Regions from separate parts of the Bacillus sp. PK6-026 genome, predicted to be linked through region 3. Evidence: riboswitches for the same ligand, from Rfam matches in the RefSeq annotation. Region 3 holds a riboswitch; each other region holds the start of a gene.
The links. Region 3 has a riboswitch for S-adenosylmethionine ahead of metN (methionine ABC transporter ATP-binding protein MetN). Riboswitches for the same ligand answer to the same signal wherever they lie in the genome.

Region 1 (7,333 bases), 680 kb from region 3:
ATCGACCAATTTTGCCGACCATTCCTTGTTTTCAGACGTCTGTGTCATGGCAAACTGCCAGCTTCCTGAAGGGGACACAAGCTTTTTTGTTTTTGGCGAAACAGGATACGGCATCACACCATAATCGACATTAGGGAAATTTGTTTCCATGTCGGTTACCGTCCAGACACCGCTCATTTTCATCGGATATTTTTCCGTTTCAAACGCCTGCTTAACCGGAGTCCGGGTCGTGTAACCCTCCTTCAGCATTGTTTGAATAAATGTCATCGCTGCAACGGTCGGTTTGTCGTTAAAAACACCCTCCGACTTCTTGCCGTCTTTTGAAAGGACATCACCGCCAGCCGACCAAACAAATGGCAAAAGCGCATAAGTCAGCATTTCGTCTTTTGACTGCAACTGCATATCGATGGCCGGTTTGTCATATTTATTTTTCAGCTTTTTGCAAAGCTCAAGAAATTCGTCCCACGTCCATGGATTCTCAACCGTTGGCAGCGTTTTCAAGTCAACGCCGGCATCCTTCAGCATTTTTTTGTTATAGTAAATACCGACCGACGATTCGCTGACGCCGATCGCATACAGTTTCCCCCCGTAGGTTCCCTGTTGCTTAATGCTCGGCAATAAATCATCCTGGTCTTTGATATACTCATCCAATGGCGCAATTACGCCAGATTTCGCATAAGCCGCCGTATTCGGTCCGTCCAAAGTGATCACATCCGGCAAGGTGTTCGTTGTCAGCGCCGCGTTCACTTTGTCTTCATATCCGCCGCCGTTTCCGCTTCTGGGGATGAAATCAATTTTTGCCTTGACGTTTTCGGAGGCATACTTTTTATTAAAAGCGTCCACCCGCTTTTGATAGACCTTTCCTTCTTCACTATCATCAGATACGTGCACCCACATCGTAAGCGTTTTCCCATCTTGGCTATTTGCACTTTTGCTATTGCTGCAGCCCCACATCGCAAACATCAGTAACAACGAAAAAATTCCGAAGAGCCACCTTTTCATCTTTGTCACTTCCCCCCATTTTTCATAAATCAACAGATAAAAGCGCTTTCAAGTGAATTGTATGTCAACCGGTTTCACATGTCAACCGGTTGACATACTTTTTCCCCAATTATTCATCCCGGTACATTTCTCAGAATCATGGCATTTTCTTGCACATATCAGTCCGATTCTCTAAAATAAGTGCGTGACGAGAATTGTAAGCCATTTCAGTAAACTAGCAGGGGGAAAAGGGAATGAAGCCTAGCATTCACGACGTTGCAAAAAAAGCGGGAGTTTCACCAACAACCGTATCGCGGGTATTAAATAACCGCGGCTATATTAGTGAAAAAACAAAAGAAAAAGTCTATAAAGCGATGGAAGAAATCAATTACTTTCCAAACGATTTGGCCCGCTCTTTATTTCGTAAACGAACTCATTTAATAGGGCTCATCATCCCTAACTCCAGCAACCCGTTTTTCGGCGAACTGGCCTTTCATATTGAGAGCATCTGCGCTGCCATGGGCTACAAACTGCTGCTTTGCAACAGCTTGAACCGCAAAGACAAAGAAGAAAAATACTTGGAAATGCTGATGCGAAATCAAGTGGACGGCGTCATCGCCGTGACCTACAACAGGGGAATCTTAAACTATCATCGGCAAAACCTGCCGATTGTCGCCATCGATCATTACTTATCGGAAACGATTCCCGTCATCGGCTCCAATAACTATGACGGAGGAAGAAAAGCGACAGAACTGTTAATTGCAAAAGGCTGCCGGCACATCATCCATCTCAACGGACCAATTGAGCTGAAAACACCGGCAAATCTTAGACGAAAAGCATATGAAGATGTGATGCGACAACACGGAAGGCAGCCGATTACATATGAGGTTCCCTTTCATCAAAATTACCGGGAAATCATCTCAAAACTGTTTGATGAACAGCCTGCGGCTGACGGCATTTTTGCCAGCGATGACCTCATGGCCGCTACAGTCATCACCGAAGCAAAAAAACGCGGAAAAGACATTCCCGGGCAATTAAAGGTGATCGGCTACGACGGAACGGAAGCCGTTCAGTCCATCCTCCCGGAATTGACAACCATCCAGCAGCCGATTGAACTCATTTCCAAGACGGCCATCGAGATTTTGTCCAAAGCCATCGAAGGCGAATTCGATGATTTACCGCTGGAAACCTATTTGCCCGTACAGCTTTTAGAAGGAGAGACGACTTAAATGAATCGCACAAAAAAAGGAGACATTGACGTCTCCTTTTTCCATACATATCCTGATCTATCCAATTGTTAAAAATATAAAATTTACATTACTAACCTAAAATTTAACTTATTTTTCTAGACAAACGCATCTCCACATGATAAATTTAAAGACAAGTTTTCAAAAAATTCTAATTTTGGTACGGGGGTGCCTTTCATTGAGCGTAAGCCACTTTTTTCCTGAAACTCTAGTTGCTATTGTAAAAGACATGTTAACCAAAACCGATGGTTCAACAACCAAAGCGATTGAAACGCTGATCGGTGGCAAAGCCGAAATCGAAGTTTTTCAGCAAAATAATATTGATTATGACAAGCTGTCACCTGAAGAAGCGAGGCTGTTTCAACGCGATGATGACATCTTGTTTAGAACTTCCTCTTTGAAAACAGGCGATGATTATTTATCTTATAATTATGTCTATGTTAAAACAAACTTACTGCCGCCCGCCATCAAACAAGATTTGCAGGCAGAAAGGCTTCCCATCGGGAAAATCATTGCAGAACTGGAGTCAAGGCGTGAAATTTTCAGTACGGGCGACTGCCTGGGAAAACATTTCACACAACTTGTACCTGTTTCAGCAGACCGGACATATGCTTTTAAAAAATATCAGATTATCAGCGGCCGGCAGTGCATGTTCTATGTCTGCGAGCTATTCGATTTAGAAAAAATCTGCGAACGGACTGCGGGCTGAATCATGCCCGTCAGCTGCCACTTCATGAAAAGGCTTCCATAACCTCCCCATTCCTTCTTCCCTCAAAACAAAAACCCCTGCGAAACAGGGGCTGTTATTTATTGATACACCGTTTTCGGCACGGCAACGACCGGATTTCCGGCAGCATAAGGAGCGACATCGTATTGCTGGAAGACGATCGCAATGCCGTCTTTTGTGTAATAAAAAGCCGTGTTTTTACCAAGGACGATGTCTTTCTTCTTCACATCCGGGAAGAAAATGTCGCTGTGTTTTTGAATATAGTCGTAAATGTATGTTTTTGTCTTATCCATTTTCGATTTTGTATTTAAGATATCTGATAAATACACCCGCTTTTTAGAGGCAAGGTCATAGTTGAAAGAGCGGACTGCCGTATTTCCGTGCGCTCCGCCGGAGTAGACGTAATTACTTGTCAGAATGCTCAGCTTTTGGCCGGTCCGGTATTTCACTTCAAAGGACGTTTGATAATCTGTTTGGTATCCGTGCTGTTGGCCGTCTTTCTTGTTTTTTACATAATCTTTGTAGGACTGCTCAATATAACGTTTAAAATCTTTGTTGATCCTATTTTGGAGAGATTTGCTGCTTACATTTGCAACCTGCGGGTATTTCAAAGCCTTAATGTTTTTGTAAGTATGGCTCGTGACCGTCGGCTTTTTTTCATTTGCCGCGTGTGCAGAAGGAAGTGCGGCCGCACCGTACAGCGCAAAAAACAATACCCCTGTCATCAGCATACCTAACGCTTTAAACACTGTTTTTTTGTTCATAAGAACCCTCCTTAATCTGTCATTGTTTATCATACCCATTTTGAAATCAGGTACACATGATAGACCGGTGAACTCGCGAGAAAGTTTCTATTTTCGGAGATAAAAATTGAAAAATATTCTAATTCACCCTGTTCGTTCAGCACCTTGTTGACCATTTGAAAGACTGTCTTGACAAAAAATTCACACGTTGATTCGATACGCCCTCCGGTTTAACCGCAGAAGAAGAAAATGAAAAACCAAATAGTTTTTTTAAACCCATTGACATTTTTATAAAAAGTATTAATATTAAAATTATTAAAAAATTGCATAAAAAGGTTTTCCTTATCAAGAGTGGTGGAGGGACTGGCCCTGTGAAACCCGGCAACCGCTGTCTATGACAGAATGGTGCTAAATCCTTAAGAGCATGTTCGTGCTCTTGAAGATAAGGAGGAGATTGAATATATCAAGCTCTTCCTTATCGGGAAGAGCTTTTTTATGTCTATAAAGAAAGAGGGATGAAGCATGACACAATCAACCGATGTACTGAAGCAAACGCCTGGGAAAAAAATCGGACCGTACAGAGCTGATCAGGTGGGGAGTCTTTTAAGGTCTGCGCCCGTAAAAAAAGCGCGTATTCAAAAAGCGAACGGTGAAATTAGCGCTGAACAACTGCGCGAAGTCGAAAACGAAGAGATCAAGCGCATTGTCGAAAAGCAAAAAGAAATTGGCCTTAAAGCCGTTACTGACGGGGAATTCCGCAGGTCATGGTGGCATTTCGATTTTCTTGAAGGGCTTGACGGCGTAGAAGGATATACAGCGGACAAGGGCATTCAATTTCATAATGTTGAAACGAAGCCGCGCGGAATCAAAGTAACAAGCAAAGTCGATTTTACAAACCATCCGATGCTGGAAGATTATAAATTTCTTCATGATATTGCGGGCACACATACGCCGAAAATGACGATTCCGAGCCCGAATATGCTGTTTTTCAGAGGAAAACTTGGAGAAAGCCCGTACGAGGATCTGGATGAGTTCCATCACGATGTCGCGCAGGCTTACAAAAAAGCGATCCGCGCATTTTACGATGCCGGCTGCCGCTATTTGCAACTGGATGACACGGCCTGGTCGGTATTTTTCTCAGACAAAGGACATGAGCAGATCAAAGCCTTCGGCCGCCAGCCTGATGAACTGCGCCAGTCCTTCGCTAACACGATTAATGAAGCAGTTGAAGGACGCCCGGACGATTTGACGGTCACCATGCACATCTGCCGCGGCAACTTCCAGTCAACATGGGTGGCGGAAGGCGGCTACGATGCGGCTGCAGAAACGATTTTCGACGGACTCAATTTAGACGGACTTTTCCTTGAATTTGATGACGAGCGCTCCGGCGGCTTCGAACCGCTTCGCTATGTCAAACGGAAAGACTTGCAGATCGTCCTCGGCCTGATCACATCAAAATTCGGAGAGCTTGAAAACCCGGATGATATTAAGCGGCGTATCGACGAAGCAGCTCGCTTCGTCGACCTGAACCAATTGTGCCTAAGCCCGCAGTGCGGCTTTGCCTCCACAGAAGAAGGCAATCTCCTGACAGAAGAGCAGCAATGGGAAAAACTGCGTCATGTCGTCGAGATCGCAGAAGACGTATGGAAATAACACCTCATATTTGAGACATGCCTCCTGACGGCATGTCTCTTTTTTTTGCCCCTCTATACAATTTAAAATTCCTTCTTGATTTGTTCATAGTTTGATCATATTTGGCTTCTATAATGCTCTTTAGTGAGGTGATCGAACAATGATTAAGAAAAGGAAAATCGATATATTCCTGGTCTTCATTCTTGTATTATCTGCAGCTTTAAACTTGTACGGCATCTGGAATAGTGACACAGACAACGCCTACTATACGGCGGCCGTTGAAAGTATGACCCAAAGTTTTCATAACTTTTTTTACGCATCATTTGATCCGGCAGGCTTTGTAACAGTTGATAAACCGCCGGTTGCACTCTGGATTCAGACACTTTTTGCACTTGTGTTCGGCGTGCACGGCTGGAGCGTCGTTCTTCCTGAAGCGATTGCCGAAGTGATTTCCGTAGCACTGTTGTACTTTATTGTAAAACCTACTTTTGGCAAAACGGCGGCCAGAATTTCAGCTCTTATTATGGCGTGTACGCCGATTGCCGTTGCGGTCAGCCATACAAACAACGTCGACAGCATTCTCACCCTTTGTTTGATGATTGCAACCTGGATGTTGTTTAAAGCAGTCCGGAAAGGAAAAATCGGCTGGCTGCTCGGCGCATTCTGTATGGTCGGCGTCGGCTTTAACGTCAAAATGCTGCAAGCATACATGGTATTACCGGCATTCCTGCTGTTTTACATGATTGCAGCAAAAACGACGATTCGCAAAAAAATTGTGTCTCTTATCACAGCCTTGATCGTTCTGGCAGGCGTTTCCGTTTCCTGGGCGGTAGTCGTCGATAGTCAGCCGGAGAGTTCGCGCCCTTATATTGGAAGCAGCCAGACCAACTCTGTCCTTGAGCTGGCGTTTGGCTACAACGGCATCCAGCGTCTCACAGGCCAAAACGGTGCTGGCGGGGGCGGAACCCCCTCATCTGATCAAAATCAAAAGAACCAGCAGCAGGAAATGCCGCAGCAGCAAAGCGGCGATACCGAAAACAACTCAGACTCGACAAATGGACAAATGGCTCCGCCGAGCGGGGGCGAGATGCCTTCAGGCGGACCGGACGGCCAGCAGGGTGATGTTCAAAGCGGCGGCGGAGGTCCCGGCGGCGGCACGAGCGGCATGTTTGGCACAGGAAACCCTGGCCCTCTCAGACTATTCCAATCCGAGCTTTCCGGACAGGCAAGCTGGCTCATCCCGTTTGTACTCTTCGGCATCATCGGTTTGCTGATCACGGGCCTTCGCGGTCAACGCAAATTCAATGAAATAACGACTGAAACGATTTTCTGGATGATGTGGCTTCTGCCAGTCGCTGCATTCTTCAGCGTCGCAGGATTCTTCCACCATTACTATCTGATCATGCTGGCAGCACCGATTGCCGCTTTATCAGGTGCAGGCTGGACAGCGCTCGTTCGCCTCTATCAGGAGGAAAGCGGCTGGAAAAAACAGCTTCTGCCGATCGGAATTTTGCTGACAACCGCATTTGAATTGTATATTTTGAGTCCTTATCTCAGCGAAATCGGCATCGTCTGGAGCATATTGATCGGCGCTTTTGGCATTGTCACAAGCTGCCTTCTCATCTTTTTCAAAAAAGGAAAGTCATTCAGCTACTATGTATCACTTGCAGCGCTGCTCGGCATGCTGATCGGTCCTTTCTATTGGACAACAGCAACGCTCGCTGACGGTGTAAACGGCATGATTCCGCAGGCCGGACCTAAATCCGCACAATCATTTGGCGGCGGTGGCGGAGGGAAGATGCAGAATAACAACGGCAGCGGACCTCCCGGATTCGGCAGCCAAGACGGTCAAACAGACAGTGATCAAAACAACAATAACGGACCTGGCTTCGGTCCTGGTTCAAACAGCAATGATTCTTCAACTGATACCGGTTCCGGCCAAAACAGCCAAAATCAGAACGGCGAAGGCGCAAGCGGCCGTCAACAAGGCGGACCAAGCGGCG
Region 2 (7,333 bases), 1.8 Mb from region 3:
CCTTCTCTGGGAGATGCCTGAAAGAAAGCTTTATGATCTTAGAAAAGAAACAGGCATCACGCCTGTTTATAAAATGGTTGATACATGTGCGGCCGAATTTGAATCGGAGACACCTTATTTCTACAGCACATATGAAGAGGAAAACGAATCGGTCAGAACAGACAAAAACAGCGTTATCGTTCTTGGCTCCGGCCCGATCCGGATCGGCCAGGGGGTCGAATTCGATTATGCGACTGTGCATTCGGTTTGGGCGATCAAAGAAGCCGGCTATGAAGCAATCATTATTAACAACAATCCTGAGACGGTTTCAACAGACTTCAGCATCTCCGACAAGCTCTACTTTGAGCCGCTTACTGTTGAAGATGTCATGCATATCATCGATTTGGAGCAGCCGAAAGGCGTCGTCGTTCAGTTTGGCGGACAGACTGCGATCAACCTTGCCGACGAGCTCGCGGAGCGGGGCGTCGCCATTCTTGGAACATCCCTTGAGGATTTGGACCGCGCCGAGGACCGCGACAAGTTCGAACAGACGCTTGAAACGCTGCATGTGCCTCAGCCGCTCGGAAAAACGGCGACATCTGTGGAAGGCGCTGTTGAAATCGCAGCCAACATCGGCTATCCGGTGCTTGTCCGCCCATCGTATGTACTTGGGGGGCGTGCGATGGAGATCGTCTACCATGAAACAGAGCTTCTCCATTATATGAAGAATGCAGTGAAAATCAATCCGCAGCACCCTGTCTTGATCGATAAATATTTGACCGGAAAGGAAATTGAAGTGGATGCGATTTCTGACGGTGAAACGGTCGTCATTCCGGGGATTATGGAGCACATTGAACGGGCCGGCGTCCACTCAGGGGATTCGATTGCCGTTTACCCGCCGCAATCCCTTTCAGAGGACATCAAGAAAAAGATTGAAGCATACACGATTAAGCTTGCAAAAGGCTTAAACATCGTCGGCCTGCTCAACATTCAGTTTGTCCTTTCAAAAGATGAGGTTTACGTCCTTGAAGTCAACCCGAGATCGAGCCGCACGGTGCCGTTTCTCAGCAAAATCACCGGCATTCCGATGGCCAATCTCGCAACAAAAGTGATTCTCGGCGGGAAGCTTGCCGATATGGGCTATACTGAAGGCCTTCAAAAAGAGCAGGAAGGCGTATATGTGAAAGTGCCGGTCTTCTCGTTTGCAAAGCTGAGGAGAGTGGATATCACGCTCGGACCGGAAATGAAATCGACCGGGGAAGTCATGGGCAAAGACAGTACTTTGGAAAAAGCGCTGTACAAAGGACTGATCGCTTCAGGCATCCAAATTCCGAATTACGGCTCTGTTCTCCTGACAGTTGCTGATAAAGATAAAGAGGAAGGTCTATTGATCGCCAAGCGGTTCCATGCGATCGGCTATAAAATATTGGCTACGGAAGGAACGGCCGGCTATTTAAGAGACGCATCCGTACCTGTTAAAACCGTCGGGAAAATCGGCGAAGAAGGCACAAATCTCCTTGATGTCATTCGAAACGGGGAAGCGCAGTTCGTCGTCAATACGCTGACAAAAGGGAAGCAGCCGGCAAGGGACGGCTTCAGAATCAGACGCGAATCCGTTGAAAACGGCGTTGCCTGCCTGACATCCCTTGATACGGCGGAAGCGATTTTGCGGGTGCTTGAAAGCATGAGCTTCCGCGCCGATCATATGCCGGCGATTAGAATTGAGCAAAAGGCGGCCGTCAGATGAGAAAAGGGTATATGACAGTCCGTTCAAACAAGTGTATCGCGGATCATATTTATCAAATGGTACTGGAAGGGGAGATTGCCGAAGTTTGCGGCGCTCCCGGCCAGTTTCTTCACATCAAGGTCTCAGATTCCCTCACGCCGCTTTTGAGGCGGCCGATCAGCATCGCCGACATCAACAGAGCTGCCCGGCAGGTGACCATCATCTTTCGCAAGGATGGGGAAGGCACGAGTCTCCTGTCTTTAAAACAGGAAGGAGATCAGATCGATGTCCTTGGTCCGCTCGGCAACGGTTTTCCGGCTGAATCGCTTGAACCGGGGAAAACGGCTCTTCTTGTCGGAGGGGGGATCGGTGTTCCGCCGCTTTACGAGCTGAGCAAACAGCTGACAAATAGAGGGGTGCACGCGATCCATGTGTTAGGATTTGCTTCTGCAAAAGACGTCTTTTACGAACAGGAATTCAGCCGTTTCGGGCGTGTGTATGTGGCAACCGCAGACGGCACCCGCGGTTCAAAGGGATTTGTTACAGATGTCATTGAAAACGAGGGGCTTCAGTTTGACTGCATAATGGCCTGCGGACCGACGCCGATGCTGAAAGCTTTAAAACAGCGCTATCCGGATAAAGAGGTTTATCTGTCAATGGAAGAGCGCATGGGATGCGGGATCGGCGCTTGCTTTGCCTGTGTCTGCCATACGGAAGAAAGCGAAACATCTTATGTGAAGGTATGCCTTGATGGTCCTGTTTTCAAAGCCCAGGAGGTGCTGTTATGATGCTCGAAGTCAATTTGCCGGGCCTTCAATTGAAAAATCCGATCATGCCGGCTTCAGGCTGCTTCGGATTCGGGAGAGAATTTGCGAACTTTTACGATCTTTCACGTCTCGGTGCGATCATGATTAAAGCGACGACGAGCGAACCGCGCTTCGGGAACCCGACGCCGCGCGTCGCCGAGACGCAAGCCGGCATGCTTAATGCCATCGGTCTGCAAAATCCGGGTTTAGAGGCTGTCATGGAACACGAATTGCCGTGGCTCGAACAGTTCGATACACCGATTATCGCCAATGTCGCCGGCTCGCAGATCGACGATTATGTTGAAGTGGCTGAAGAAATCAGCAAAGCGCCGAATGTTCATGCGCTCGAGCTGAATATTTCCTGTCCTAACGTGAAAACGGGAGGGATCGCCTTCGGTACGCAGCCGGAAATGGCCAGTGAGCTGACGAAAGCGGTGAAAGAGGTTGCGAGCGTTCCCGTCTATGTGAAGCTGTCGCCGAATGTCGCGAATATTACCGACATCGCTCTTGCCATAGAAGAAGCGGGAGCGGACGGTTTGACGATGATCAACACCCTGATCGGGATGCGGCTCGACTTAAAAACGGGAAAGCCGATCTTGGCGAACAAAACCGGCGGATTATCAGGCCCTGCTGTTAAACCGGTGGCCATCAGAATGGTGCATGAAGTCAGCCAAAAAGTCAGCATTCCGATCATCGGCATGGGCGGTGTCCAGTCAGCGGAAGATGTGCTTGAGTTTTTGCTGGCGGGTGCGAGCGCAGTCGCCGTCGGCACCGCAAACTTTGTTAATCCGTTTGTTTGTCCCGAAATCATCGCCGATTTGCCGCGCGTTTTAGAAAAATACGGATACCGTTCGTTGAACGAGTGTATCGGAAGGAGCTGGAAGGATGAAACATACGCCGCCCATCATCGCGCTTGATTTTGCATCAGCACAGGAAACATATGCGTTTTTGGACCGGTTTCATGGAGAAGAGCTTTTCGTGAAGGTGGGCATGGAGCTTTTTTATCAGGAAGGGCCGGCCATCCTTGAAAAGTTACAGGAGCGCGGCTGCCGCATTTTCCTTGATCTAAAATGCCACGACATTCCAACGACCGTATACAAGGCGATGAAAAGGCTGGCGGGGTTTGGCGTCAGCCTTGTCAATGTGCACGCAGCAGGCGGAAAGCAAATGATGGAGTCGGCGCTTGAAGGCCTTGAAGCGGGGACTCCGGCAGGCCGAAAACGCCCTTCATTAATTGCTGTGACCCAGCTGACAAGCACGTCTTCAGAAATGCTTCAGCAAGAGCTGCTGATTGAAACGCCGCTTCTCGATACAGTTGTTCACTACAGCAAGTTGGCTAAAGAAAGCGGACTTGACGGTGTCGTCTGCTCCGTCCATGAAGCCGAACACATTTACCGGGCCGCGTCTTTAGATTTTCTGACCGTGACACCCGGAATTCGCATGGCGGATGACAAAAACAACGACCAGGTCCGGGTGGCGACGCCTGGCTACGCAAGGGAAAAAGGCGTGTCGGCGATCGTTGTCGGCCGTTCGATTACACAGGCAGAAGATCCTGTGTCAGCCTACAGAAGAATAGGACATGAGTGGGAGGGAACCAAGGCATGAAAACAGACATTGCAAACCATTTATTAAGAATCAAAGCGGTTTTCCTGCGCCCGAACGAGCCGTTTACATGGGCGAGCGGCATCTTGTCGCCCATCTACTGCGACAATCGTTTGACGCTTTCATATCCGGAAGTAAGGGATGATATAGCTTCAGGGCTTGCCGGACTGATTCAAGACAAGTTTCCCGGAGCCGAAATGATCGCCGGTACGGCAACTGCAGGAATCCCCCATGCCGCGCTTGCCGCCGACAGGCTGAGCCTGCCGATGTGCTACGTCAGAAGCAAACCGAAGGCGCACGGCAAAGGAAACCAAATTGAAGGCGCTGTTGTAAAAGGACAAAAAGTCGTTGTAATTGAAGATTTAATTTCAACGGGAGGAAGCGTCCTTGAAGCGGCAGCCGCTCTCACAGAGGCGGGATGTGAAGTGCTCGGTGTCGCCGCCATTTTCACTTACGGGCTTCCTAAAGCTGCCGCCGCCTTCAGCGAAGCGGGCGTTGAATACCGTACGCTGACTGATTACGATACATTGACAGAGGCTGCGCTTGCCGGCGGATATATCAGCGAACAGGATGCCGCCAAACTGAAAGAATGGAAGGCGGATCCTGAAAGCAAGTCTTGGATGGATTAATGATAAAAGCCGTATTCTCCTAATGGGAGAACGGCTTTTTTTGCGTCTTTTTACAGATTTAAAAATAGTAAAATCGGATTATTTTTATTTTTTATTAATCCTATAAAAAAAGTCGGGTTGACTTTTGTTCGAATTGTGCTAAAATTTTAAAATAACAAAAGCAAACTTATCAAGAGCGGTGGAGGGACTGGTCCGATGAAACCCGGCAACCTGCGTGTGAAGCGTAAGGTGCTACTTCCAGCAAAATGCCCTCATTTTGAGAGATAAGGAATAGCGGAGTTCCTCGTCTTTCTTTCAAATTTGGAAGAAAGATTTTAATTTTTAGGGGCAGAGGAGGAGCTAGAAGTGAAGACAGATGAACAGCTTGAAAAGGTGATCATCAAAATGAAAGACATGCTGAAAGACATGAATTACGGATCGATCACATTCGTTGTTCAGGACGGCAAAGTCATTCAAATCGAAAAAAATGAAAAAATAAGATTGAAATAGCTGACTAGACAAACTAGAGGCGGTTTTCACAGTTTTTTTCTGCTGGAAGCCGTTTTTTTGTTGGCGAAAAAAGGGGGAACCGAAAATTTTTACTTACAGCACATGGGAAGAACCAAATATCTCTTTTCAGGAAGATGACTCTTATAAAGGAGCGCTGTCCGTCTTGAAATGGGCATACGGACATTACGGAAATCAGCTTGTATATGCGTGCAGCTTCGGAATTGAGGGAATCGTCCTGATCGATTTGATTTATAAGGTGAAAAAAGATGCGGTCATCGTTTTCCTTGATACGGGATTTCATTTTAAAGAAACGTATGAAACGATCGACGCTGTCAAAGAACGATATCCAGGCCTTCAGATTATCATGAAAACACCGGAGCTTACCGTCGAAGAGCAGGCGAAAGAATATGGGGACGAACTATGGAAGACCGCTCCGAATTCCTGCTGTGAAATGAGGAAGGTCATTCCTCTCCGCGAGACGCTTTCAGGCTACCCGGCGTGGCTGTCGGGCCTGCGCCGCGAGCAATCGCCCGGGCGGAGCAAAACGAATTTTTTGAACAAAGATGAAAAATTCAAGTCTATCAAAGTTTGTCCGCTCATTCATTGGACGTGGAAGGATATTTGGAGATATGTGACAAAGCACGATCTCCCGTACAATCCGCTTCATGATCAAGGCTACCCGAGCATCGGCTGCGCTCCGTGCACCTCTCCGGCCTTTACAATGGATGATCTTCGATCAGGCCGCTGGAACGGATCGGCTAAAACAGAATGCGGATTACACGAGTAAGGAGATGAGTCATGGAACTTGCCGCCATTTTATTTAGCATGTTTTTTGCGATGAATATCGGAGCGAGCGGTGCAGCTGCTTCAATGGGAATCGCCTATGGATCTGAAGCCGTCAAAAAGAAGTTTCACGCACTAATAATCTGTGCAGCAGGCGTTCTCTCGGGCGCCGTCATCGGCGGAGGAAACGTCGTGAAAACGATCAGCTCAGGCATCATTCCCGAACGGGTGATTTCGCTTGAAATCGTCTGCATTATTATCGGCTCGGCGGCACTGTCGCTCTTTATCGCAAATGTACTCGGCATCCCGCTTTCGACAAGTGAAGTGACGGTCGGATCTGTTGTCGGAGTAGGTGTCGCTTACCAGGTTTTATATGTGAAATCTTTGCTTGTCATCGTCTCATTTTGGGTCGTTGTACCAATCGTCGCTTTTACCTTTACATTTGCGATGGCAAACATCATGAAAAAAACGATCAAACGTCCAGCCTCGGGAAAGAAAGCAAAGGTTTTGGCGGTCATTCTGTTGATCACCGGGTTTTTTGAAGCCTTCTCAGCAGGCATGAACAATGTCGCAAATGCTGTCGGACCTCTGGTGGCGGCGCATGTTTTGACAGTCGGGGAAGGAACGCTCTACGGCGGACTGTTTGTCGCGCTGGGCGCCCTTTTACTGGGCAGGCGCGTTCTTGAAACAAACGGCAAAAAAATAACGAAATTTTCAAAAGGAGAGGGGATCATCCTTTCCGGAACAGGAGCCGGGCTTGTCATCATCAGTTCGATTTTCGGTTTGCCGGTTCCGCTTGCGCAAGTCACATCATCTTCTATTATAGGGATGGGAATGGCAAAAAACGGCGGCAATGTCTTTCATAAACAAGTGGTCAAAACGATGCTGAAAGTATGGGTCGTCTCGCCGTTCCTTTCATTAAGCCTGTCTTATATGCTGGTCAGCCTTTTATTAAAAGGAGACTATTATGCTCTCATCGTCGTCACAAGCGTCCTTCTGGCATCTGTCGGGACGATCAGCCTGATGAGAGCAGTCAAAAAAGAGCACAGCTCCGTCCATGAACAAGGCGGAGGAATTTAAACACAAAGTAGGGGGAAACAAGTTTATGAGTTTAGCACCACACGGCGGTGTATTGGTTAACCGCGTCAATGAAGCATACGATTTTCAACATATCGCACAGGAAATAGAATTGGATTTAATGGCTTTTTCAGATTTGGAGCTGATCGGAATCGGTGCGTACAGCCCGATCCAAGGCTTTATGACAGAGAAAGACTATCTGTCCGTTGTCGAAAATATGAGACTGTCAAGCGGCGAAGTAT
Region 3 (7,333 bases):
TTTGACCTCATCTGAAAGATCATCCAAAGAATCAAGCGGTTTATTTTCTACAGTATGCTTATCAAACCGTGTAAAATTCCAATTTGTAATTTTCGTTTTATCAGGTTTCGGCAGCGGCAGATCTTCTGCTTTTTCAAGCGCTTCTAAGCGTAGATCTTGCAGCCATGCAGGTTCCTGGTGCTTCTCAGAGAAGCTTTTGACATATTCCCGATCTACAGATAGTTTTGTTTCCAATGTCATGTTTATCCCCCTAACGCTTACGCTTCTTGACCGACAGTTTCGTCTTCGATTCCAAGCTCATGCTTAATCCAGTCATATCCTTCAGCCTCAAGGCGCTGCGCCAGCTCAGGTCCGCCGGATTTCACAACGCGGCCCTGCATCATGACGTGCACATGGTCAGGCGTAATGTAGTTCAAGAGGCGCTGATAGTGCGTGATGATCAGGCAGCCGAAGTCCTCGCCGCGCATTTTGTTGATTCCTTTTGAAACGACTTTAAGGGCGTCGATATCCAAACCTGAATCGATTTCGTCAAGAATCGCGATTTTCGGTTCGATCATCATCAGCTGAAGAATTTCGTTGCGTTTTTTCTCACCGCCTGAGAAACCTTCGTTCAAGTAGCGCTGCGCCATATCAGGATCCATTTCAAGAAATTCCATGTTTTCGTCCATTTTGCGGATGAATTTCATTAAAGAAATCTCGTCGCCTTCTTCTCTGCGCGCGTTGATCGCTGAACGGAGAAAATCGGCATTTGTAACACCGCTGATTTCACTCGGATACTGCATAGCCAAAAACAGGCCGGCCTGAGCGCGCTCGTCCACTTCCATATCCAGAACGTCCTTGCCGTCAAGCGTGATGCTTCCTTTTGTTACTTCGTATTTAGGGTGCCCCATAATCGCCGCGGATAAAGTTGATTTACCCGTTCCGTTCGGTCCCATTACAGCGTGGAATTCCCCGCCTTTTATTTCAAGGTTTACACCTTTTAAAATCTCTTTTCCTTCAATCTCAACGTGAAGATCTTTGATTGTTAATGTCGAAGCAGCCATGAAATATACCTCCAATATATATAATCATCATTCTCAATTTATTCTCATTCTAATTTTATAACAAATGAAAAGTGAATACAACAATAGTCTTCCTATCTTTTCGTGTACATGTTCTCAAGTTTAACAAAAAACGTTTTGTTCTTAAAGAGATTGGGACAAGAAAACTTCCCGGACGGAGATGTGTACCTTACAATCAACAAGCTATAGAAAAACAGCGGGAATTACGAGCGGGAACGGTTTGATCCCAGGCTGCACGATTCATGACGGGAACAGCGCTCCCCTTCTATTTGGACCGTCACATGCTCCACGTTGCATTCTTTCCTTAGATATTTTGATACTTGTTTTAAGATTCTATCCCTGTCACTGTTTTCGTCTGCCACGATATGGCAGCTTAATGACGGCATGTCAGATGAGATCGACCAAATGTGGAGATCGTGAACCTCTCTGACTGACGGAATGGAAAGCAGGCCGTTTTTAAGCGCTTCCGCATCAATGTCTTTCGGTTTTCCTTCCATTAATATATGCACCGAGTCTTTCGTCACCCGCCACCCGCTGACAAGAACCAAAGCCGCGACGGCGGCGCTTGCGATTGGATCGGCGATATTCCAATTGAAGAAAAGCATGAGGAGGCCTGCGATAATCGCGCCGAAAGATCCCAGCATATCACCGATGACGTGCAAAAATGCGCTCCGCATGTTTAAATTCCCGCTTGTGTCGCCTTTCATTAATATCCAGGCTGCAGCAATGTTGACGAAGAAACCAACCGTTGCAATCACCAGCATGCCACTGCCGGCGACTTCCGGCGGGCTGAAAAAGCGGTTGTACGCTTCCCAAAAGATATAAAGTGAAATCAAAAGCAAGGTGATGCCATTGATAAACGCAGCCAAAATTTCAAAGCGCCTGTAGCCGAATGTTTTGCTCACAGTTGCGGCCTTTTCCCCAATTTTAAACGCCAAGAGGCTGAAACCAAGTGCTGCAGCGTCGCTGAGCATATGTCCCGCATCCGACAGCAAAGCGAGGCTGTTCGTCAATATCCCGCCTATCACTTCAATGATCATAAAAGTAAAAATTAAACCGAAGCTGATGTAGAGCGCTTTTTGATTGGCTGATCGGCTGCCATGGTGGCTGTGACCTGTGTGATCGTGAGAATGAGCCATCATAAATCCTCCTTTTAATATATGATCATATATTCATATTTAAATTTTACCTTTTCCTTCACTTAGGTCAAGCGGATTCTAAAGACATATAGAAGGACGGATTGACATCCGCCCCCCCTCATTTTATCCGATCATGGGTAAATTTGATACGATCTGCTTGCTTTTTTGATGCTGCTCTTCGCGCCTTTTCTCAACTTCAAGCCGGTTCACATGGCTTCTGCTGTACTCCTCGTACCCCATTCCATGCGACTTGTGCATCGCTTTTTCCATTTCGGCCGTGAATTCAAGGTCAAGCTGATCTTGGCTTGAACAAATAATGAATCATCCTTTCAGAGATTTTCTTTCATAGTACCAGTTATATACAAACTCTTCAAAGATGTGTGTGCTTTCAATATGCTTTCACGGATGAAAAATCAATGCTTCATTTGCTGGAATTCTTCCATCGCCTGCAGAACGAGCGTGACAGCTTGGCTCATGGCCGCGCCCCCGCCAAATGCCGCAGTTACGCCGACCGCTTCAAGAATTTCTTCCTCCGACGCTCCGCAATCCAGGCAGCCCTTGATATGATAAATAATGCAATATTCATCCTGTGTATTAACACTGATGCCCAGTGCGATCAGCTGCTTATCCTTTTCGCTGAGCGCGCCTTTTTTAAAGCATTCCTCTGTAAATTCGTTGTATTTGGCGGCAATTCCGGGCATTTTTTCGGAAAAGATGCCGATCCCTGCTTTATATTCATGCAGTGCGGATTCGATAATGCTTTCTGATTCATGCTGATTCACGTTTTGTTCCTCCATTTTCAGTTGGTAGTCTTTTTTTATTATGAGCCTCTTTTCAAAAAATACGCGAAAAAACCCCGGTTTTCTCCAAAACCGGGGTGTTCTTTCATTTACTCAGAAACAGAAATGACAGAGCCTTCATATTTTTTGTCGATGAACTTTTTAATGTCCTCAGAGCGCAATACGTCCATCAGAGCTTTCACCTTGTCAGAATCTTCGTCGCCTTTGCGGACGGCGATGATGTTAGCGTAAGGATTGTCTTTTGGAGACTCAAGCTCGATTGAATCAGTTTTCGGATTGAGCTTGTTTTGGATCGCGTAGTTCACATTGATGAACACTGCGTCAGCTTCATTGGCTTCGTATGCTTTTGCCGTCATTTCAGGCGCCACATCATTTTTGATTTTGAGGTTTTTCTTGTTTTCTGTAATATCTTTTACTGTCGCATCCACTTTTTCAATGCCTGATTTCAGCTTGATCAGTCCGGCATTTTCAAGCATTGCAAGCATGCGGCCCTGTTCAGCGGCGTTGTTGCTCATAATAATTTTTGCACCGTCAGGAAGGTCTTTTAAAGATTTATACTTTTTAGAGTAAATGCCGAATGGCTCAAGGTGTACCGCGCCGACGTTAACAAGATCGTAGTCTTTATTTTCTTTCATTTCCTGTTCAAGATACGGGACGTGCTGGAAGTAGTTCGCATCGAGATCTTTCGTTGCAAGCGCCTTGTTGATCAGTTTGTAGTCCGTGAAATTTTTGATTTTAAGCTCATAGCCTTTTTCTTTCAAAAGCGGCTTTGCTTCTTCAAGGATTTCAGCGTGAGGCGTCGGCGTCGCTCCGACTGTGATGACTTTGCTGTCTTTATCCCCTTCGCTGCTGGAAGATCCGCAAGCGGCTAAAACGCCTGCAAAAATGATGAATAAAGCTGTTAATAAACCTTTTTTCATGTTGATGTCCTCCCTAACGTTTGTCTAATTTATTTGTTATAAAATCCCCGATAAACTGGATGATAAACACAATAGCTAAGATGAAAATAGTGGCGATGAGTATAATATCGGGATTGTTCATCTGAAAACCGTTTACATAGGCAAGGTTCCCGAGTCCGCCTGAACCGATTGCTCCGGCCATCGCCGTCGAACCGATCAGTGCAATCGCCGTAACCGTAATGCCAGAGATCAAGGCCGGCATCGATTCGGGCAGGAGCACTTTAAATATGATCGTCGATGTTTTGGCTCCCATCGATTTTGCCGCTTCAATCACGCCTTTATCAACTTCGCGCAAAGCGATTTCAACCAGGCGGGCATAGAACGGAGCGGATGCGATAATCAAAGCCGGAAGTGCGGCGTTCGGCCCCAAGATCGTGTTCATTAAAAACTTTGTGAAACCGAGCAGCAAAATAATCAATATAATAAAAGGAATAGACCTGAACACATTGACGATTGCCGAGATTACACCGTTCACGACCCGATTCTGCCAAATGTTTCCTTTAGAAGTCAGATACAGCAGCATACCGAGAATCACTCCGATGATAAAAGCAAACAATAGGGAAATTCCTGTCATATATATCGTTTCATACGTAGCTTCCCACAGCTGCTCCATATCTACGTTTGGAAACAGTTTTTCAAACATTCGTGATCACCTCTGCTTCTACTTGACGGCTCTTGATGAAATCGACCACATCATTGACCTCGTTTTCATATCCGTCGACATGAATGAACAATGAACCGTATGCGCCGTCCTGAGTTTGCGAGATTTTGCCTTGAAGGATGTTGACTTCAACATCGAACTTCCGAATGATCTGTGTGATCAGCGGCGATTCGGCCGCTTCACCGACGAAGGTGAGCTTGATCGTCCGCCCGGATGTCGTTTCTTCGAGGAAATGCTTCAGCGTTTCCTGTGTTTCCACCGGTTCTGTTACCTGCTGAACAAAGCGCTTTGTCATTTCTTCCTGCGGCTTGAGGAATACGTTCAGCACATCGCCTTCTTCCACGACCTTTCCGTTTTCCATGACGGCCACTCTGTGGCAGATTTTCCTGATGACATGCATTTCATGAGTAATCAGGACAATGGTCAGTCCGAGCCTTTCATTGATATCGGACAGAAGACCCAGGATCGAGTCAGTCGTCTGCGGATCAAGCGCTGATGTCGCTTCATCGCATAAGAGAACTTTCGGATTGTTTGCGAGCGCCCGAGCGATGCCGACGCGCTGCTTTTGGCCTCCGCTAAGCTGTGAAGGGTAGGCATTTTCCTTGCCTTCAAGTCCGACAAGCTTTATCAGTTCAGCGACTCTTTTCAGACGTTTTGCTTTGCTGACACCGGCGATCTCCAGCGGAAACGCAATATTGTCGCGGACCGTTCTTGACCACAATAGGTTGAAGTGCTGGAAAATCATGCTGATTTCCTGCCTTGCATTCCTCAGCTTCTTCCCTTTGATCTCACTGATTGTTCTGCCGGCTACTTCAACCGTGCCTGAAGTCGGCTGTTCAAGTCCGTTCAAAAGACGGATCAAGGAGCTTTTTCCAGCTCCGCTATATCCAATAATTCCGAAGATTTCACCTTTTTTAATCGTAAGGGTGACATCCTGGACAGCATTGACATCTCCATGCTTTGACCGATAAATCTTTGAAACATTTTGAAGATTTATCAAAAGCCATCACCTGCTTTCTTGCTCAATTCTCATAGTTGTCTAAATTCCTGATCAAACAATGAAAAAAGCCTTTCTGCACACATGAGCAGAAAGGCTTTTGAATAGTCTGGGCCTTTCTCTCATCTTTCAAAGCATAACGCTTCGTGTGAATTGGCACCATTTCAACACGTGTTGATGGTTGCCGGGTTTCATAGGGCACTTCCCTCCACCTCTCTGGATAAGAGAATCATATATTTATTTTTTGATTATTATGATCGGAATTCTTAAAGTAGGATATCATGCGAAAAAATAGTTGTCAACTATTTTTCGTAAGACAATCGGCCTACGGCGAAAAGAGACGAACGTAAACGCTCGTCTCTGTCCGACTTATACACGGAATGTGCCGATTTTTCAAATTTTTAAAATGTCTCTGAATAAAGATCGCTGTTTTTAAAAAAGCCGTCCGTCAGCCATAAAATCGCTTCAAGCTTCAATAAAGCTCTGAATGAGCCTTTTACTTGAACAGTGCCGCGCTGTACGAGATGCTGCAATGAAATATCGCCGTGAAGAAGGTCAATAATCTCGCTTTGCTCTCCAAAAAAGGTCAAATGAGCTTTCTCTGCAAGAGAAGATTTTTCCATTTCCCCTTTTTCGTTGATCGCTAACGTAAAAGCTTCTTTCTCGCCTTGAAACGTAATCAGCAAAGCCGTTGTCGATAATAGAGGTTTTAAAAAAAGAGCCTTGTCCTCTCTTTCTATCAATCCCATTTTCTCCAACTGTATAACCTCCTGTAAATTGGTCATACTTACAGATTCTCTGTCTGCCGCAGGAGTTCCTTTAGGAATTGCTCGACAAGTTTTTGCTGGTTATTTCCCGAGAAATATGTCAAAACCGCCCTTAATCCACAACATTTTGTTTAATCGTATCGTATAAGTAGGAAACGGAGTGAAAAGCGTATTCTTTTTTGACGACTTGCCCGTTTTTGTAAAGGATAAAGCATGGAACGCTTTCTATTTCCTGCTGCTTGGCAAATGCCGGGGAATAATTGAGATTGTTTTTATAAAAAGGAATGTCCTTTATCATTTCATCAACGACTTCCAGCATTCTTCCGGCCAGCTGACACGTTCCGCAGAACGGCGTGTATACATATAGAAGACAGGTCTCATGTTCAAGCCGTTTTAGCTCTTTTTCTTGGAGTTCTTGCATCTGTTGAACCGCACCTCAATACGTTTTATAATAAATATTTTGTATGTACCCGGATGTTTGAACGAATTAATATTTCTGCAACATGCTGACTCGGGGCGGAAGCGACTTCTTTGTATACCCTATCGATGTATAGATGCGAAGCTTGGGGGAGCTCCCTCGTCAGCTGCCGGCGGAGCTTTTCCCCTGATTCATCGGCATCCACCAGGATATAAACGTCTTTATCAAACAGCGTTTCGGCGAATTCATCGAGTTTTGCCTGGCTGATCGTTCCGTTTGTGCAAATGATATCCACGGGCTCTTCGATGACATGCTTCACTTTTTGCTTATCTGATTTCCCTTCGACGATCATGACTTTTTCATTTTCCGGCATATGGATCACCTTTAAAGATTTACTTGTAAAAAAAGGCAGTGAATGTTCACCGCCTGACTTGATTAACACCAGCCTTGGTGGTCATCACAGTCTACATATTTAGCATCCGGACCGCTTACGGTATCCGCCGTTTTGTAAAATCTCTCATCTTGGAATGA

Region 1: linked by a shared signal. The riboswitch ahead of M1D59_RS21210 (5-methyltetrahydropteroyltriglutamate--homocysteine S-methyltransferase) and the one ahead of metN (methionine ABC transporter ATP-binding protein MetN) in region 3 are both predicted to bind S-adenosylmethionine.
Region 2: linked by a shared signal. The riboswitch ahead of M1D59_RS08580 (YezD family protein) and the one ahead of metN (methionine ABC transporter ATP-binding protein MetN) in region 3 are both predicted to bind S-adenosylmethionine.

The regions. Positions count from the first base shown of each region.
Region 1 is NZ_CP096418.1:4,161,871-4,169,203, forward strand. Features, by position in the region: gene M1D59_RS21190 (ABC transporter substrate-binding protein) at 1-1,002, opposite strand, end outside; gene M1D59_RS21195 (LacI family DNA-binding transcriptional regulator) at 1,236-2,210, shown strand; gene M1D59_RS21200 (chorismate--pyruvate lyase family protein) at 2,407-2,937, shown strand; gene M1D59_RS21205 (DUF3298 and DUF4163 domain-containing protein) at 3,036-3,719, opposite strand; SAM riboswitch class I at 4,038-4,147, shown strand; gene M1D59_RS21210 (5-methyltetrahydropteroyltriglutamate--homocysteine S-methyltransferase) at 4,221-5,351, shown strand; gene M1D59_RS21215 (glycosyltransferase family 39 protein) at 5,491-7,333, shown strand, end outside.
Region 2 is NZ_CP096418.1:1,678,720-1,686,052, forward strand. Features, by position in the region: gene carB (carbamoyl-phosphate synthase large subunit) at 1-1,726, shown strand, start outside; gene M1D59_RS08560 (dihydroorotate dehydrogenase electron transfer subunit) at 1,723-2,493, shown strand; gene M1D59_RS08565 (dihydroorotate dehydrogenase) at 2,493-3,428, shown strand; gene pyrF (orotidine-5'-phosphate decarboxylase) at 3,397-4,116, shown strand; gene pyrE (orotate phosphoribosyltransferase) at 4,113-4,742, shown strand; SAM riboswitch class I at 4,906-5,012, shown strand; gene M1D59_RS08580 (YezD family protein) at 5,115-5,231, shown strand; gene M1D59_RS08585 (phosphoadenylyl-sulfate reductase) at 5,317-6,018, shown strand; gene M1D59_RS08590 (inorganic phosphate transporter) at 6,030-7,094, shown strand; gene sat (sulfate adenylyltransferase) at 7,120-7,333, shown strand, end outside.
Region 3 is NZ_CP096418.1:3,479,950-3,487,282, forward strand. Features, by position in the region: gene sufD (Fe-S cluster assembly protein SufD) at 1-240, opposite strand, end outside; gene sufC (Fe-S cluster assembly ATPase SufC) at 258-1,043, opposite strand; gene M1D59_RS17800 (cation diffusion facilitator family transporter) at 1,265-2,200, opposite strand; gene M1D59_RS17805 (carboxymuconolactone decarboxylase family protein) at 2,614-2,997, opposite strand; gene metQ (methionine ABC transporter substrate-binding lipoprotein MetQ) at 3,090-3,920, opposite strand; gene M1D59_RS17815 (methionine ABC transporter permease) at 3,934-4,602, opposite strand; gene metN (methionine ABC transporter ATP-binding protein MetN) at 4,595-5,620, opposite strand; SAM riboswitch class I at 5,737-5,844, opposite strand; gene M1D59_RS17825 (SCP2 sterol-binding domain-containing protein) at 6,019-6,375, opposite strand; gene M1D59_RS17830 (thioredoxin family protein) at 6,497-6,805, opposite strand; gene M1D59_RS17835 (toprim domain-containing protein) at 6,831-7,175, opposite strand; gene M1D59_RS17840 (YusG family protein) at 7,238-7,333, opposite strand, start outside.